DNA from 2 places in the Halodesulfovibrio sp. genome. Region 2 is predicted to be linked to the other one. Evidence: predicted binding sites of a transcription regulator. Region 2 holds the regulator's gene; the other holds the start of a gene.
The links. The regulator sigma-54, encoded in region 2, starts transcription at its own class of promoters, with help from an activator protein. The targets are predictions, from matches to a motif close to CTGGCACGGNNNNTGCTT.

Region 1 (5,552 bases), on a different contig from region 2:
CACATCCGCTTTGCGACACGCAGCCAATTGTGTGTGCAATAGCCATTCAAGAATACGTCCATATGAAGATATAAAATTACTGATTGTCTGAGTTCAAAAGACACTGTTAATTTTTCCTATTACTGGATTTATTCTTAATTTTCGTTGATACTAACGCTGTTTTACAGGCGATGCATGATACCGCCTATCAAACTTGCTGAGAGAATATTTATGAAAACAGCTGACGTTATCAAAAAAATTGAAGAAACAGCTTTTCTTTGCGGTGCGGCTTCGTGGGATAATTGCGGTGTACAAATCCCCAGCCAGAAAAAAGAAGTACAAAAACTTGCTGTTGCCCTTGATCCAACAGAAAACACTATTCAACAAGCCATTGCAAAAGGTGCAGACTTTGTACTAACGCATCACCCCTTGTTGATGAAACCGCGATACTTGAACAAGCTGGATACACATTTTTCAATTGTATCAGCGCTCATTACGCACGATACATGCTTATACAGTGCGCATACCTCGCTGGATGCAAACCCAGAAGGTCCAGCTGGCTGGTTAGCAAGAGCGCTCAACTTGCAGCAGTGCAAATTATTGAGCAACACTTGCACCTTTGAACCGAAAGCTGTGGCTTTCTCACTGCCGCAACGCGTTGATACACACGCTATGCTCAATGACTGGGAAAACAACCCGCACGTTCTGCATATCCGTTACGCTGCTCCTTTGGTCAACGTAACATATAATAAAGAACACAGAAGCGCTGTTCTTGCACAGCTTGTAGCAGATTTGGACGAGCTGCCAATTTTTATGCCTTCTACTCCAGACACGGATTCCAAAAGCCTTGGATTTGGAACTATCGGCACTTTGCCAAACCCCGTATCTTTTGGCATATTCGCTGAGCAGCTTGCCTCAGTCGTAGATCGTGATTATTGGGTTAGAAGCGGTCCGGTTCCGGAAACAGTATCAAAGGTTGCATACTGCACAGGATCAGGCAGCGATTTTGCCCCGAAAGCATTTGCGATGGGTGCAGATGTATTTATTACTGGCGATGTCAAATATCACTCTGCTCTGGATACAACCGGATGCATTCTTGATGTTGGACATTTCAGTCTTGAAGAAGAAATGATGCGTCAATTCTCCGTGCAGCTCACGAAAGAACTTGATGGCATAGAAATATTTTTCCTGCCAGCGCAGGACCCTATGCGTTTGATTGGTCCATTCGCATAATAGAAATTTCACAGTTTCGGTGAGTCCGAATCTTACGGTTTTCAGGAGGAAAAAACCTTGAGCCTGTATTTAAAGCAAATCGAACAGCTTGTTGCATTGCAGCTTGTTGATGATGAAATCCTTGGTATCACCAGTGAACTTGATGAAGCTCCAAAAGAAGTTGAAGCTCTTCAAGAACGCTTTGATGCGCTTGAAAACCAGCGCAACCGTTTCCTTGAGAAAATTGACCATCTCAAAGGACAAGAAAAACGCATTAACTCTGAGATTGAAAACGACTCTCTCAAAGTTAAAAAAAGTAAATCCAAGCTCATGCTCGTTGGTAACACCAAAGAGTACCATGCAATGATGCGCGAAATGGACAACTTGGAAAAGCTGAACCGTCTTCGCGAAGAAGAAAAGCTTGCTCTTTCTGAAGAACTAGATCGCCAGCAGATGGCTGTTTCTGACATGGATGAACGCTACAGCATCATCAAAGAGGAATTGGAAGAAAAGAAAGCCAGCCTCAAACGCCGTGTTGACGAAGCTAACGTTGTTCTCGAAAAGCTTGATAAAAAACGTAACGTAGCAGGTAAAGAAGTTCCTACTCCTATCCTTAACCGTTACGAATTCATCCGTTCTCGTCTGGATAACCCAGTTATCGTTTCTGTAAAAGAACAGGTGTGCAACGGTTGCCACATTGCTATTCCACCGCAGAGCTACATTGAGCTTCAGAAAGGTCATCAGATTCTTAGCTGCCCTAACTGCCAGCGTTTGATCTACTGGTCAGAACATTTTGGTAGCGAAGAAGAAGCCACAACAGAAGCTTAAAAAGATATTTTGGAGTTGGACAGGTTATCGTCGCGCACGTTTGTGCGGGGAGGAAAGTCCGGGCTCTAAAGGGCAGAGCGCTGGGTAACGCCCAGGGGGAGTGATCCTCGGAGAGTGCCACAGAAAGCAAACCGCCTAAGCAGTTTACTGCCGGCAAGGTTGAAACGGTGAGGTAAGAGCTCACCAGGTATCATGGTGACATGGTAGGCTAGGTAAACCCCGTTCAGAGCAAGACCAAATAGGAAAACAGTTACGACCGGCCCGGTCGTTGTTTTCGGGTAGGTTGCTTGAGGTTATGAGTAATCATAACCCTAGACGAATGATAACCGCCCTCGCAAGAGGGAGACAAAACCCGGCTTATAGTCCTGGCTCCATATTGTAAAAAAAGGGTGCAATGCACCCTTTTTTTGTATGCTATACTTTTCTATCACTACCACTGCACACTATGTAAGGAAATTCCTATGCATTGCTGGTCCATAATTCTTGCAGCCGGTTCCGGCACACGCCTTTCTGCCGCTACAAATGGCGTAAAAAAACAATTTTTAGAATGGAAAGGTGCTCCCCTTTTCTGGCATTCTGCAATTACATTTTCGCATACTGCCCGCGTTCGTGGATTGATCTTTGTCTTTCCCGAAGAAGACCTTGAAGAGGCAAAAGCGACGCTTACAAAGCTAGACTTTGGTCGCAGACTCGGACTGCCTTGGCTAGTAGTTGCTGGCGGAGCACGCAGACAAGATTCTGTCTACAATGGACTTCAAGCTCTTCCAACAAATTGCAGTCATGTGCTTATTCATGATGCAGCACGTCCTTTCTTTTCTGCCTCACTTAATAACACCCTTCTTGATGCTCTATCAGATGGGGCAGATGCAGTGATTCCTGCACTTCCGGTAACTGACACAATTAAAGTTGTTTCAGAAAATACCGTCAGTCACACTCTTGATCGCTCCACGCTGAAGGCTTGCCAAACTCCGCAAGGCTTCGACAAAAAGAAATTACTTGAGGGGCACAATACAAGCCTAGCTGAAGGGTGGGAAGTAACGGACGACGCATCCATTGCAGAACAAGCCGGAATCAGTGTGACTACAGTTCAAGGCGAAGCTGCAAATATCAAAATCACAAATCCGGAAGACCTTGCTATGATCGAACAAAAACAACCAGCAATGCCAGTACCAGTTACAGGATGGGGATACGATGTGCACCGCTACGGGACAGGTCGCCCTATGAAACTGGGCGGAATCCCTATTCAAGGCGCTCCTGAGGTGGTTGCGCATTCCGACGGTGATGTTCTTCTCCATGCATTATGTGATGCTATATTGGGATGCATGGGCGATGGCGATATCGGCGAACATTTTCCAGACTCATCAGAGCAGTTCGACAACATTTCAAGCGGCGTGCTCCTCAATGAGGTCTATGACAAGTTTCTTCAAAAAGGCTACCGCCTCACTAACGTAGACCTCACAATTATTGCTCAGGTTCCGCGTCTTGTACCGTGGAAACCGCAAATCAAAAAGAATATTTGCCGGATGCTCAAACTAACTGACGAGCAAGTTAATGTTAAAGCCACAACAGAAGAAAAGCTTGGCTTTACCGGTGAAAAGAAAGGCATCAAAGCAGTAGCAGCAGTTATGGCGTTACGCGGATAAGCTGCAAGCGCCTTTACAAGATAGTTCAAAAAAAGCTGCTCTTTGTGAAAAAGAGCAGCTTTTCTTATTCCGATGCAAAAAGAACATCCAGCAGCTTTCGCATTCGATGTTCATATGTATGCTTAGATAACACAAGTTTCTGTGCATTCCGCACATACTCCAAACGAGTATCCCGATCATCAACAAACTCTGTTATCTGCTCTGACAACTCTTCCGCTGATTCAAAAATCACCAGTTCGTCATACGAAAACATGCCTTCCATTAATGTTCGCTTATCAACAAGCTGAAATCCACCACAGGATGCAATAGCAAATATTTCCATATTAACCGTATCACCGCCACCAATATTTTTGGAATGAAGGTTTACGATAATAGCTGCATCCCGATATAATGCTTTGCGTTCAGACCGAGTCAGCGAGGACAGTTTACCCTGATAATATGGCACGAACTGTTCATACTTATCCCAACCGTCGCCCCACAAAACAATACCGCGCTCAATGTGGCGCACCAAGGCATTTGCCAATTCATCACTGGCGTCTCCAAGCACAACAATCATATCTTCCGCAGCCGTGTGCGTACTAACGGGAGTCTTGCAATCACTTTTTGCCGCAAACGGCAAATAAGCCGGTGTGTGCCCTAAAACTGAAAGCTCGCTGATAAAAGGCTCATGCTCAATTGTCGCAACAACGTCATACCCTTCTATAACTTTCCGCCAGAATGGAAATCTTCCGCTTTCGGTAGTCATCCAACAAACAGTACGAACAGACTGCCCCTGCAACTCTTTTCGAGTGCTGGCAGTTATAGGCGAATCAGGAAATCCCAGCACTATGTCCACTTGTTTTGCTTCCGCAACTGCCGCAACAGCGCTGGAGATAAGCTCTATGCCTTGTGCGTTTAGCTTTTCCTGATAGTTGAGCCTGACAGGAAGCTTCTGTAATGCGGAACACATTGGTAGCCAAGGCTCTGTATCAAAAATAGAAACACTATGCCCTAACGCTTCGAGAGCCTCAGCACAGCCTGATGCAACACAGTAATCTGCTTTATCAAGAGGAGGGACAACAAGTATCCGTTGTGGAGCATTAGGCATCATCACCTCCAAATTTTGAACAGTGCGGTAGCAGCCAGTCCTGTTCAACATAAAAATTAGCACAGCCAGCGGCAACCGTTTTACTGAGTTTTGCTATACCTACGAATTCAGACGCCACCCCTCGTAATGCAAGGCGCTCAACAGCATGTTCTTCAGCCCCGAAAACAGGCATATATGTTACACCAACTTCATCAAGCATTGAAACATAGCCCGTTACACCCTGAGGATAATTTTGATCAATTTTTCCTGCAAGAAAACGCTGTAACTGTTCTTCACCAAAAACATGCATACAAGGATAATTTTCTGCGCAACTACTGCTAGCACTACATGGAGCACAAGAGGTATCCGCCTGCCAAACTCTATGTCCTAAGCCATATGGTCCATTTTCCATGCACCATGCTGAAGAATGGAAAAACGCATTCACAGGTGTTCCAACATGAGCCGCTGCGTGCATTAAACTGCAATCAGCCGTAACAAGCATATCCAGCGTACTGATGCTATCCATATCTTCTTCAAAAGAAGATTCAAAACATCGATCAACCGCATTTGCCGCTACCTTTTCTTTCAATAATGGCAACAAAGCTTTTACAAGCTCCTCATCTCCTGCTTCACCAAACAAAATAACTTTTGCTTCACGGCTCGCAGTGCATACAGCGTTCACACACCCAGCAAGCACCTCGACAGGAAGCGTCTGACCTGTGGCATCACGCAACACAACGCCAATGCCACCACCCTTTCGCATTGCAATTGGGTTTACCATATGTGACGGGACTGGCGCTTCGCACAGATGCGCCCATTTATCC
Region 2 (13,474 bases):
CCTCACACTGGTTCCTTACCTTAAAGCTGCTGGTGAACACAAAACCAAGCCTACACAGCATAGTGTAAAAGAACTGCGTTCTATTGGTATTCAGCCGGATATGATTATCTGCCGTTGTGAAAAACCAATCGACGACCATCTTAAACATAAGATTGCTCTTTTCTGTAACGTAGATCGTGACGCGGTATTCTCTTGTGCTGACGTTAAAAACATCTACGAAGTTCCTCTCGCATTCTACGATGAAGGTCTTGACCAAAAAATCGCAATCATGCTTCGCCTTCCAGCGAAAAACGCAGACCTTGCTCCTTGGCAAAATCTGCTGCACAACTTCAATAATCCAAAAGGCAACGTAAAAATCGGTATCGTCGGCAAGTATGTTGACCTTAAAGAAGCGTACAAAAGCCTTCACGAAGCATTGGTGCACGGTGGTCTTACAAACCGTGTTACTGTTGATCTTGAATATGTTAACTCTGAAGAAATCAACGCAAAAAATGTTTCTTCTAAATTGAAAGGTCTCGACGGTATCCTCGTACCGGGTGGATTTGGTCATCGCGGTGTAGAAGGCAAAATGCTTGCAATCAGCTACGCACGTGAGAAAAAAGTACCATTCTTCGGTATCTGCCTCGGTATGCAGCTTGCTGTTATCGAATACGCTCGAAATGTTGTTGGCATTAAAGATGCTACCTCTGTTGAGTTTGACGAAAACGCGAAAGAGCCTCTCATCTACCTTATGACTGAGTGGTACGACTTCCGTAAAGAAGCAGTTGAAAAGCGTGATGAAGAAACAGACAAAGGCGGCACTCTCCGTCTTGGCGCTTACCCATGTAAAGTTCGTCCAAAAACCAATGCACAGGTTGCGTACGGTGAAGAGATGATCTCAGAACGCCATCGTCATCGTTACGAATTCAACAATGCATACTACAAACGCCTTGAAGAAGCTGGCATGACCTTCTCTGGCGTATCTCCGGATGAAACTCTTGTTGAAATTGTAGAAGTAAAAGATCATCCATGGTTCCTCGCTTGTCAGTTCCACCCAGAGTTTAAATCAACACCAATGAACCCGCATCCACTTTTCCGTGAGTTCATTAAGGCTTCAAAAACAAGCAAAAAATAATTACCGCTAGTTGTCTCGACAAAACTGATGTCGGAGCCATGCGAACTATCTTAACATCATTTTACAGATGATCTGGCAGTAGTCAGTAGAATGGCTAGGCTCAATAGATAGTTCAGCGAACATAGAATACATATACTATTATCAGTTATATAAAAAATCGGGATATGCGGATTGCATGTCCCGATTTTCTCTTTCAATCCCCCTGTGATTCGAGTAATTTTACACTTTACATTCCCAAACAGGATTACCGACCATGAAACATATCAAAAACGGGTCTGCGCTCTATGCAGAACTGACAACATCTCCCTTTATTTTTGCAGGACCTTGTGCGCTTGAAAGTTTTGAGCTTGCAATGGAAACAGCACATGCCGTAAAAGAAGCTGCCGAGGCAGCGGGCTTAAAGGCTGTGTTCAAAAGCTCATACGATAAAGCAAACCGTACTTCGCTTTCCAGCTTCAGAGGTCCGGGGCTTTCTAAAGGCATTGAGTGGCTTGCCCGTATTAAAGAAGAGACCGGCTTGCCGGTTGTGACAGATATTCATGAGCCGGAACAGGCTGCACCAGTCGCTGAAGTAGCTGACGTTATGCAGATTCCGGCTTTTTTATGCCGTCAGACTAGCCTTCTCATTGCTGCAGCCTCCACAGGGCGCGTTATCAATGTGAAAAAAGGACAGTTTGTTGCACCATGGGATATGAAGCCTGCATTAGACAAATTATTTTCTACAGGGAACAAAAACATCATGCTGACAGAGCGGGGCGCATCCTTCGGTTACAACAATTTAGTTGTTGATTTCCGCTCTTTCCCAATTATGCAGTCCTATGGTGTTCCAGTAGTTTTTGACGCGACCCACTCTGTACAACTTCCTGGCGGACAGGGCGGCTCGTCCGGTGGTGACAGATCATTTGTTCCACGTCTTTCCCGTGCAGCTGTTGCAGCCGGTGTAGACGGTGTCTTTATTGAGACTCATCCAGACCCTGATAACGCTCTTTGTGATGGTCCTAACAGCTGGCCATTAGACAAACTTCCTCATCTGCTGCGAGACCTCTCTGCACTTTGGAGTATGACCTATGAAAGCTGATTGTCTTGCCAAAGACATCAAACTAATTATTCTTGATTGTGACGGCGTGCTCACCGACGGTGGATTATACTACGACCACGATGGTAATGTGACCAAGCGCTTTAATGTTCTTGATGGACTCGGCATTAAGGCAGCACAAGCATGCGACCTTGTTATAGGCGTCATTACGGGACTTGATGCTAAGTCCGTTGCCACACGAATGAACGATCTAGGTATTGTTGATTATTATGCAGGACATTTGAAAAAAATGGTGTGCATTGAAGAGATTAAAGATAAATATGATCTAGAGTGGAATCAAATTGCATACATTGGCGACGACTGGATTGATTTGCCACCAATGCGAAAAGTGGGACTTCCAATTGCCGTTGCGAATGCAATGCCTGAAGTGAAGGACGTTGCTATCTTCCACACAGATGCTGCTGGCGGACATGGTGCTGTTCGTGAAGCATTAAACTTTATTATGAAAGCTCAAGGAAAACTTGAGGGAATTGTCAATTCCATAGGTGGATAAATGAGAAAATGGTTGATTTGGGGTGTGTTGTTAGTCCTGATAGGTGGCGGATTATATTACCTGCAAACATCTGTAGAAAAACAGATTGCTGAAGAGGTAAAAGATGTCATCGGCAACGACGCTGAAACAAATGTAGACCTTTCTTTGCAAGGCATCGAATTGAAACAAGGGGAAGACGGCAAAGAGCTGTGGACCCTCAAAGCCAGTAACGGCTGGTATCAAAAAGATGAAAGTATTATTGACCTTGCCGAGCCGGACATTATGTACTTCGTTCAGCCAAATCGGGATAAAGTACATATTGTTGCTCCACACGGAACAATCAACCAGCGCGAAGGCATAGCCCGATTGTGGGGCGATGTTACAGTCAGCAATCCTAAGGGGACAATTACAAGCAGCGAACTCTCCTTTGAAGATAAAAAGAAGATGCTGTTTATGACTGGCAGCGTTACGTTTACCGGCGAAGGATTTGCCGGTTCTTCCGATGAAGCAAGTTGGAATTTAAAAGATAATCAAATCACAGCAACCGGTAATGTCACTGTGCAGTTTCGCGCTGCAAAATTGAATGACGCCGTTGGTGGAGAAAAATAATGAAAGCTCTTTTTCGAGTTCTGGTGTTGTCACTGTGCCTTTTAACCGCTACAGGCGCATTTGCAGCTCCTGCAATGGAAGACGTTAAAGTAACGTCAGAAAAAATGACATACAGTGCTGATGGTCAAACAGTTGTATTCACAGGCAATGTTGTCGTTAAGCACCCACAGGCAGATATGTGGGCGAATAAAGTCACTGTATACTTACGCAACAACGAAGGCTCAAAAAAAACTGATTCTACCAGCGGGGTAGACGCAGGTAAATTGGACAAGATTGTTGCGGAAGGGAACGTACGAATCGAAATGGAAAAAAATCGATCCGGCTTCTGTCAGACTGCAACATACTCATTAGACGAAGAGCTTCTAGTAATGACTGGTTCCCCGAAATTAAGCGAAGGTAAAAATACCATTACCGGCGATGTCATTAAATTCTGGGTAAAAGAAAACCGCAGCGAAGTTCTCGGTTCTTCTTCAAAACCTGTTGAAGCCATCTTCTCAGCACCGGGTAAGGTGAAGAAATAATGTCTGTTATTCAAGCAGAGGGGCTTTGCAAAATCTACGGCAAGCGCGAAGTCGTCCGAAATATCAACCTGCAAATGGAGCAGGGGGAAATAGTCGGGCTTCTCGGACCTAACGGTGCGGGTAAAACTACAACGTTCTACATGCTTATCGGCATTGTTAAACCTAATGCCGGTGTTGTACGTGTAGATAATATGCAAGTTACAGACTGGCCACTCCATGAACGTGCGCGAATTGGTCTAAGTTATCTTCCGCAGGAAAGCTCTGTCTTTAAAAAATTAACAGTTTCGCAAAACTTGCAGCTTATTTTAGAACAGACAGAACTTTCGCGTGCCGATCAAAAAAAACGTGAAGAAGAGTTGCTGGAAGAATTTGGGATTACGCATATCCGTGACACACACGCTATGCATATCTCAGGTGGCGAGCGTCGACGTCTCGAAATCGCACGCGCACTTATTCGTGATCCTAAGTTTATTCTTCTTGATGAACCTTTTGCAGGCATTGACCCTCTCGCGGTTGATGACATTCAGGATATTATTCGTAAGCTGCGTGACAAAGGAATGGGCGTACTCATTTCCGACCACAATGTTCGAGAAACACTAAAAATTTGTGACCGTGCGAACCTTGTGTACGAAGGACAAATTATTCTTTCCGGTACGCCGGAAGAGATTGTAAACAACCCGAAGGCGCGCAGTGTCTACCTTGGCGAAGGTTTCACACTCTAGTGTGCTGATAAAAAATATAATTTGCGACCTTGCAACACAAAAAAGCCCGTCTAACGGGCTTTTTTCTTTGTTGCATATAACGTTCCTATATGGCAAAAAAGAGATTAGTTATGTGATTTGGAATGTTTTTTGATAGGCAGTACTCATACATTATATTTCAGCTTTTTAGCTAGTCGAACCACATAGGACATTCTTATATATGGCTCTTGAACTTCGCCAACAATTGAAACTTGCTCAGCAGCTTGTAATGACTCCGCAGTTACAGCAGGCAATCAAACTGCTGCAACTTTCCCGCGTGGAACTTGCTGAAACCGTTCAGCAAGAGTTGCTGGAGAATCCTTTTTTGGAAGAGTCCTTGGAAGAAGCCGCCAATCCAGACAAAACTTCCGCTACAGAACAGCGTAAAGATGAACAGGAAGCTTATGATAAAGAGCTTTCTAATAACGCTGACTGGGAAGACTATCTCGGTGATTTTTCAAGCACTACCAAACAGGTCTCAATGCGAGAATCTGAAGCACTAGAAGAAATGAGCTCCTTCGAAGCTCGTCTTGCTCCTGCTCCAACGTTAGATGGACACTTGAACTGGCAGTTGATGCTTTCTCCGCTTACTGAAGAACAAATTAAAGTAGGAGAGGTTATCATAAGCAGCATTAGTTCTAACGGATACTTACATGTATCAGTTGAAGAACTAGCGCAGCTTGCTCAAAGCGATACAGAAACTGTTGAAGAAATGATCGAACATATTCAGCAGTTTGACCCTGTTGGTGTGGCTGCTCGCACCCCGCAGGAATGTCTGCTCGTTCAAATTAAAGCGCTTAACTATGACCGTGATCCAATTCTTGTAGATATCGTTACAAATCATCTCGAAGACTTGGAAAAGCGTCGTTACAAACCGCTTGCTCGTAAATACAAAATTTCTCTCGAAGATCTCAAAGAATATTTGGATGTAATCCAAAGTCTTGACCCTATGCCGGGTGCACGCTTTGGTGGTGGAGAGGCGCAGTATGTTTCTCCAGATGTTTACATCTATGAATATGAAGGCGATTTTGTCATCGTTTTAAACGAAGACGGATTGCCGCAGTTGCAGCTGAGTGAGTTAACCGAGCAGCTTCCTAAAACCACGAATGCTGAAGAAAAAGACTACTATCAGGACAAAATGCGTTCTGCATCCTGGCTTATAAAAAGTCTGTACCAACGCCAACGAACTTTATATAAAGTAGTCGAAAGCATTATAAAATATCAAAAAGAATTCTTTCAAAATGGTGTGACAGCGCTGAAACCACTTATTTTGAAAGACATTGCAGATGATATCGGCATGCACGAATCTACCGTCAGCCGAATTACTACAAATAAATATATTTCGACCCCGCATGGTATTTTTGAGTTAAAGTTCTTTTTTAACAGTGCAATTGGCCTTGATGATGGAAGTCAGGTCGGATCAGAGAGCGTCAAAGCCCTCATTAAAAAACTCATTAGTGAAGAAAATACTAAAAAACCACTTAGCGATGAAAAAATCGGAGAAATCTTAAAAGAAAAACTACAGGTTAACATTGCACGAAGAACTGTTGCAAAATACCGTACCGCAATGAATATCCCTTCATCATCCAAGAGAAAGGTGGTATTCTAGAAGCGAAACCAGCTGACTCACAGGGTTTCAAAAGTATCCTATTAGGAGGCACCATGAACATCGTATTCACTTTCAAGAACTTTGAGCCTTCCAATCACCTGAAAGCATATGCCAAACGTCGCTTTAGCAAACTTGGCAGATTCTTACCGAACCCTGAACATATGGAAATGCAAGTCTCACTTTCTGTTGACAATTTCCGCCACAAAGCAGAAATTCTATTGGTATCGGACAACCTGAACTTATCCGCTACCGAACAGTCAGAAGACATGTATGCAACTGTTGATCTTGTTCGTGATAAACTAAAAGCACAGATCATACGTCGTACGGAAAAATCGCAAGCGAAACGCAAGGGTGCAGAAAAGTTTGTACTCGAAGGCACTATGCCTCCCGAAGAGGCAGCCGAATCAGAAAGAACCATCATAGGTATGGACAACTTTGTGCCGAAACCTATGGGACTTGACGAAGCTGCTATGCAACTTGATGCGCTGGATTATGACTTCCTTGTTTTTCTTAATGCCGAAACCGAACGGGTCAATGTAATCTATCGCCGAAAAGATAATAATTTCGGGCTGATCGACCCTGTTCTCTAGGAAACGCAATGAAACTGGGTGAATACCTGGAAAAAGAACTTGTATTGCCGGAGCTTACCGCCAGCACCAAACAAGAGGCGCTGGCGGAGCTCTTGGCTCCTGTCGTTGATAAAAATCCATCGTTAAATGCTGAAGATGTATTTAACGTACTTATGGAACGAGAAGCTCTCGGCACCACAGGCATTGGCAATGGCATTGCCATTCCTCATGGGAAATTATCTTCGCTTGATAAAATTGTAGTTGTTGCCGGTCGAAGCTCTGACGGGCTGGACTTTGATGCGCTTGACCAAAAGCCGTGTAAGATTTTCTTTATGGTGTTAGCACCGGAAAATGTAGCCGGTACTCATCTACGCATCCTTGCTCAAATTTCCCGACTCTTGAAGGATGAAGATTTCAAACAGTTATTCATGGAATCCGACACACAAGAGACATTGTGGAACCTTTTATCTGCTGCGTAGCGTGAGAGTATTATGACTTCGGTATCTTCGCGATCAATTCCTGTAATTATAGTTGCAGGACTTTCCGGGGCAGGCAAAAGTAGTGCCCTTAAAGTATTTGAAGACATGGCGTATTACACAATCGACGGTCTTCCGGTATCAATGACATCGCAATTTATCGAAGTGCTTACAAACTGTGCGCTCGAAAGTTATAAAGGGATAGTATTAGGGGTGGATGTTCGGCAAAGCACATTCAGAGACGAATGGGCGGCAACAATCAAAGAGTTGGCGTCAGCCGGATATTCACCTACAGTTATTTTTTTAGAGTCGCGTGCTGACGTGATTTTGCGTAGATACAAAGAGACCAGACGTCCGCATCCTTTTGAGGGAAGTGGCACAGGGCTTGAGCAAGCCATGACCCGCGAACGCGAGTTAATGGCTCCAGCGCGAGCTGAAGCAGACTTTATATTTGATACATCAGAATATTCTATCCACGATTTGCGCCGAGTGTTGCAACGTAGATGGCAGTCTGAAGAAAGTGATGCAAAAGGACTTAAAGTTCACCTTATGAGCTTTGGGTTCAAGCACAGCACGCCTTCTGAAGCTGATATGATTTTAGATTTACGCTTTTTACCAAACCCATACCACGAACCTAAACTTCGCTCTTATAGTGGACAGGATTCTGTTGTTGTTTCATACGTACTCGACAACAGTATGGGGCAAATTTATTTAAAAAAGCTCGAAGATTTATTGCATTTTACGCTTATGCAAATGGAAAAAGAAGGGCGTTACCGCATCACCATTGGTTTTGGATGTACTGGTGGACGCCATCGTTCCGTTGCAGTAACTGAGGCGATTTACGAATTTTTGAAAAAATCTGACTTTGCTGTATCAAAAGAGCACCGTCATATTAACTTGGTGTAACGCCATAAGCTAATTATATATAGTATCTCATGCCTAGCACATTTCCTGAAGAAACAAATATTGGTGTAGTTATCGTTACCCACACTAACTACGGCGCAGCTCTTTTGAGTGCGGCGGAAGTTATTATGGGCAAGCAGCCTTCCTGCGAAACTGTAAGTGTTGACAGTGAGAAAGACGTATCTGAAACGGTAGCAACTATTAAAGAAATGGTTGAAAAAGTTGATGCTGGACGTGGCGTTCTCATGCTTACAGATATGTTCGGGGGTACTCCAACTAACTTAAGCCTTTCTTTACTTGGCACCAGACATTTAGAAGTACTTACAGGTGTAAACCTTCCGATGCTCCTCAAAGTTTTTGGATGCCGTACAATGACATTGGATCGTCTTGCAATTGAAGCAAAGGACGCAGGAGGCAAGGGCATTGTTATGGCGGGCGAAATCCTGCGAAGCAAGGTTAACGGGTAACGTATGGCTTGGATTCGCATCGACAACCGCCTGATTCATGGACAAGTCATTGAAACGTGGATTCCATACACGAACGCTAAACATCTGCTTGTCGTTAATGATGACTTTGCTGAAGATGTTCTACGGCAACAAATTGCTACACTTGCAATTCCGGGCAGAATCTCTGTAGACTTTATCCATATTCCAGAAATTATGCCGTATGCTCAAAGCAACAATCTTCAAGATACCCTCATTATTTTAGCTGACTGTGTAGATGCAAAACGTATTCATGACGAAGGCTTTTCCTTTGAATCAATAAACATAGGCAACCTTCATTATGCCCCTGGTAAGAAGCAGCTTTGCGATCATATTGCAATTTCAGATTATGATGAAAAGTGCCTGAAATTTTTTGCCAACCACGAAATCAATCTCGATTTTCGCTGCGTCCCTAATCAACCATTGCAAATTAAGGGGTTATTGTAATGGATGCCGTATTTCCTGCTCTACAATTATCCTCAATTAGCTGGCTTGGCGGCTACGCTTTTTTTTTGCCATTCTAGCGCTATTACGCACAAACATTAATATAGGCTTTGTAGAACGTCCGCTGGCGATTGGTTTTTTATGGGCAATAATAACAGGGGAGTGGGAGTTAGCACTTCCCGCCGCTATTTTTTATGAATTATTCTGGCTCGATCTTTTTCCAGTGGGCACATACATTCCGCCCAATGGAACCGCTGCTCTGTTGGCTACACTAGCCTCAGCCAGTTTTTTTTCATTAACAACTCCATCACAGCTCATCATCCCAATGATGCTTGCTATGCCAGCAGCGTTGATAAGTCCTTATCTTGAACAAACGTTGCGGCAACGCCATAACACTCACCATAACCAACTCCTGTCCCTCGCAACACCTGAAAACGTTATTGATGAGCAACTTTTTTTACACAAAATTATCACTAAAGCCTTGCTCCAAACCGTTGCTGCAAACTTTATTTTCTTTGCCCTATACCTGCTTGTGCTAATTTGCACTATCTCAGCTTCATACAGCGTATATGGCTCTATTATTGAGTATCCAGGCGTCTCATGGAGCTATTTGTGGTTCTTTGCTGCACTTGGTGGTGTTTTGTCCCTGAGAGTGCGCAGTGCCTACTATTCCTTCTTTTTTTTCCTCTTTGCTGTAGTGCTTATTACTAATCTATAGTGTTCTGCTTTATAAAAAAATGGATTAAGTAGCATACAACCACTTGGCAGCCGATTTGGTTTGTGCTATCTGTCACAAACTCAGTTTGGAAATAGGCGTGAACAACGCGTTACAACAATTTCTGGAGGAAATTACCATGGCAGTACTCGTAATGGGACATATGAACCCTGACACTGACTCTATCATTTCTGCAATCGCTGTTGCGGATGCACTCAATAAACGTGGCATCGAAGCTAAAGCTGTAGCACAGGGCGAAGTTACCCCTGAATCTGCTTTCGTGCTTGAAAAATTCGGTCTCGAAGCTCCAGAAGTTGTTACTTCTGTTGCAGGTCAGAAAGTATGGCTCGTAGATACTTCTGATAAAGCTCAGCTCCCTGCTGATATCGACGAAGCTGAAATCTGTGGCGTAATCGACCACCACAAACTGGGCGATATCACTACTTCCAACCCTCTCGAAATGTGGGTATGGCCTGTAGGTTGTAGCTGTACTGCAATTAAAGGTTTCTACGACCACTACGGTCTTGAAATCCCTGCTGGCATCGCAGGCGGCATGCTCTGCGCTATCCTTTCCGATACCGTAATGTTCAAGTCTGTAACTTGCACAGACGCTGATAAAGTTGCTGTTGAAGCTCTCGCTAAAATGGCTGACGTAGCAGATACAACTGCACTCGGTATGGAAATGTTCAAAGTTAAATCTGCTGTTGACGGCGCAACCATGGAAGAGCTTGTTTTCCGTGATTACAAAGACTTTGACATGAACGGCAACAAAGTTGGTATTGGCCAGCTCGAAGTTGTTGACCTCTCTCTTCTTGACGCTGTAAAAACTGGTCTTAAAGAAGAAATCGCTAAAGTTAAAGCAGACGGTCGTCATTCCGTATTCCTTCTTCTTACAGACATCATGAAAGAAGGTTCCGAAATGCTCATCTGTTCTGACGACGCTTCCGTTGTTGAAAAAGCATTCGGCGTTGCAGGCGAAGAATCCGTATGGCTTGACGGCGTAATGAGCCGTAAAAAACAGGTTGTTCCTAACTTTGAAAAAGCTTTCAAATAGTAGGTAGCCTTTCGATTTTAAAGCCCCGAATTTTTTTTCGGGGCTTTTTTTATGACTTCATGCCGCGCAATGTTTCACTTAACGCAATGCATCTGAGTTCGCGTAGTCTTTTTCCAGACTCCGCTCCTAAATTTTGATCTTTAGCAGGTAATTCAACTGATAGAATTACTTCTAAATCTGCCTTCGCCTGCTCTAAATAATTTTTTCCAGAATCAGCCTCAACCAGCATGAAGAAATTTTCCAATATTTGCTGGCGATGCAAAGAGTAGAGCAAGTCCACCTTGGTTCCACTACGCAGTGAGAGATACTGCCCCCCCTTCATGTGTTGAAGCGCAGCAACGGCTCCTGCACGCACTAGATTATTCGAAAGCTTTAAACGCTGTCCAAGATTCTCAGCCAATTGTACACCACGCTTCTCATGTCCAATGTGTTGCGGTAAAATTTCTGGCTTTGTTTCCTGTTTTCCCAAGTCATGACAAAGTGCCATGTACCTCGTTACAATATCGTTGGGACATTTATTTATAGTTGTCACTATGTGCGTAAGACAATCTGCAGAATGATACTGAACAGGACCAGCGGGGATATCTGACATGCGAGAGAGTTCTGCAAACCAAGGGTTCAAGCAGCCTGCATCATTTAATACTGTAAAAAATCTACCCGGTTCAGAACAACGGAGAGCCTTCAACAGCTCTGTGCCAACACGTTCTGGTGTGAGATTATCTAGCATTCCAGAGGCAGCAACGCGTTGCATTTGAGTAATTGTATCAGGATGAATTGAAAATTCAGGCAGGGCGGCTGCAAAACGTGCAACACGAAAAACACGTACAGGGTCCTGTAAAAATGCTGTTTCAGAAGCAGGCTTAAGTATTTTATTTTGCAGGTCATGTAACGTGCTCGGAAGAGAGTAAATACGTGAATCCTCATCTAGCGCGAGTGCATTAATTGTAAGATCCCGAAAGGTGAGGTCTTCATCAATAGAGCCTCCTCTAAGCGGGGCGTACTCTATTCCGTTCAAAATACAAATTCCAAAGTCATTTCCAGCCTTGCGTGCTGAAGGATTGCAGCTTATAAAATTATCAACGGTTCCAGAAAATGCAAAGTCATATTCTTTTGGGGGGATACCAAGTAACATATCCCGAACCGCGCCGCCTACTAAATAAAACGTCATATCTTTGTCCTACTGTATGCAAAGATTATTTTAAAAAATATTTATTCAAATCACTAGTTTTACGGGCATGTTATGCATACGTGTTTTATATTACATAATCAAATTCCAGATATTGCATCAAAAATAACCCCTGAACGACTCGTCACAGCTCATAGTGGATGGGAGACAGTAGAAGAGCGCTCATGGGTTCAGTCCCAACACAATGGTTTTGATGTATTTAAATCAGAACTTCCACAATTTCCTGCTGACATATACCTATGCGGAGAATGCAGTTCTACTTTAGATGTTGCTCGCATTTTTAATGAAAAACAAATGCTCAACGAATGGGACTCAGTACTGGGATTACGCCAGAATAGCGGTCGAGGACAGCTACGCCGCGCATGGAATTCTCCTGAAGGTAACATTTATGCTGCAATGCGACTGCCTTCTACAGGTTTTTTTTCCAATGAAATAGGCTCCTTAGCGATAGGCTATTTATTAGTAGGAGCTTTGCAAAAGCTTGGCTATAATTCACGCATAAAGTGGCCTAATGATATTATGGTAGACGAGAAAAAGGTAGGTGGAATCTTACTGGAAGAGCGTGCCGGTATATTAATGGCAGGAATTGGAATTAATGTGCATTCCTATCCGCCAACGGAACTTTTACGTAACAATTGGGCAGTACCTGCAAGCTGTTTGTGCCAAAAAGAACAAACCCTGCCGATATTGCAGGTGTGGCAGACACTTGTAGACTACATGCATTTTTGCTACAACGCACAGGTTGTTCAGTATACTACCACGAAATTAATTTCGAGTGTTGAAAAGCAACTTGCTTGGCTGGGGCGAGAAGTATGGATCCACGGAAGTGATCTAGTCAATCGGTCGGGCAGGATTATGGGTATCTCTCAAGATGGTGGTCTTCGACTCCATCAGCAAGATGGAGAGAAGATTATTCATTCCGGTAGTATTTCCCTCCACCCGTGACTAGCTCACCAGATGGGTTATTTTTTGCAAAATGTCACCGACACTGCATAACGAGGATTGAATGGCAATTAAGACGTTTAAAGAAATTATGGAAGAAGTGAAAGGCAAGCCAATTCTGGTTGCCAACAGGGGCATTCCTGCCCGTCGTATCTGTCGCTCAATTCGTGAGCGCTTTGATGCTGTGGCTGTAATGACAGCTACGGATATTGATAAAACGTCTCCTGCCGCATCAGCCGCTCAAGAACTTCTTTTATTGGGCTCTGACCCACGAGCATATCTTGATATTGACAGAATCATCAGTCTGGCAAAAAAGCGCGGCGTAGTTGCTATTCACCCGGGATGGGGCTTTGCCTCAGAAGATCATAAATTCCCGACTAGGTGTGCCGAAGAAGGTATTATCTTCATTGGCTCCACAGCAGAGTCTATGAACCTGCTTGGCAACAAAGTACAAGTACGTGCTCTTGCGAAAAAATTAGGTGTACCTATTGTACCAGGCTCTGAAGGATCTGTTGATATCCCAACCGCACGCAAGTTCTGCG

Region 1: a site for sigma-54 is predicted at 2,276-2,293, ahead of ispD (2-C-methyl-D-erythritol 4-phosphate cytidylyltransferase). Genes of this name have one in related genera too.

Annotation. Positions count from the first base shown of each region.
Region 1 is NZ_JAOARI010000028.1:25,974-31,525, forward strand. It holds gene N4A56_RS10860 (Nif3-like dinuclear metal center hexameric protein) at 211-1,212, shown strand; gene N4A56_RS10865 (C4-type zinc ribbon domain-containing protein) at 1,270-2,019, shown strand; RNA gene rnpB (RNase P RNA component class A) at 2,031-2,396, shown strand; gene ispD (2-C-methyl-D-erythritol 4-phosphate cytidylyltransferase) at 2,481-3,662, shown strand; gene N4A56_RS10880 (glycosyltransferase) at 3,727-4,749, opposite strand; gene N4A56_RS10885 (glycosyltransferase family 9 protein) at 4,742-5,552, opposite strand, start outside.
Region 2 is NZ_JAOARI010000032.1:111,124-124,597, reverse strand. It holds gene N4A56_RS12865 (CTP synthase) at 1-1,114, shown strand, start outside; gene kdsA (3-deoxy-8-phosphooctulonate synthase) at 1,368-2,192, shown strand; gene N4A56_RS12855 (HAD hydrolase family protein) at 2,182-2,703, shown strand; gene lptC (LPS export ABC transporter periplasmic protein LptC) at 2,704-3,291, shown strand; gene N4A56_RS12845 (LptA/OstA family protein) at 3,291-3,812, shown strand; gene lptB (LPS export ABC transporter ATP-binding protein) at 3,812-4,534, shown strand; gene rpoN (RNA polymerase factor sigma-54) at 4,734-6,161, shown strand; gene raiA (ribosome-associated translation inhibitor RaiA) at 6,215-6,751, shown strand; gene N4A56_RS12825 (PTS sugar transporter subunit IIA) at 6,760-7,209, shown strand; gene rapZ (RNase adapter RapZ) at 7,222-8,112, shown strand; gene N4A56_RS12815 (PTS sugar transporter subunit IIA) at 8,142-8,576, shown strand; gene N4A56_RS12810 (PTS sugar transporter subunit IIB) at 8,580-9,038, shown strand; gene N4A56_RS12805 (PTS sugar transporter subunit IIC) at 9,079-9,753, shown strand; gene N4A56_RS12800 (manganese-dependent inorganic pyrophosphatase) at 9,890-10,804, shown strand; gene N4A56_RS12795 (HD domain-containing protein) at 10,854-11,972, opposite strand; gene N4A56_RS12790 (biotin--[acetyl-CoA-carboxylase] ligase) at 12,045-12,935, shown strand; gene N4A56_RS12785 (pyruvate carboxylase) at 12,997-13,474, shown strand, end outside.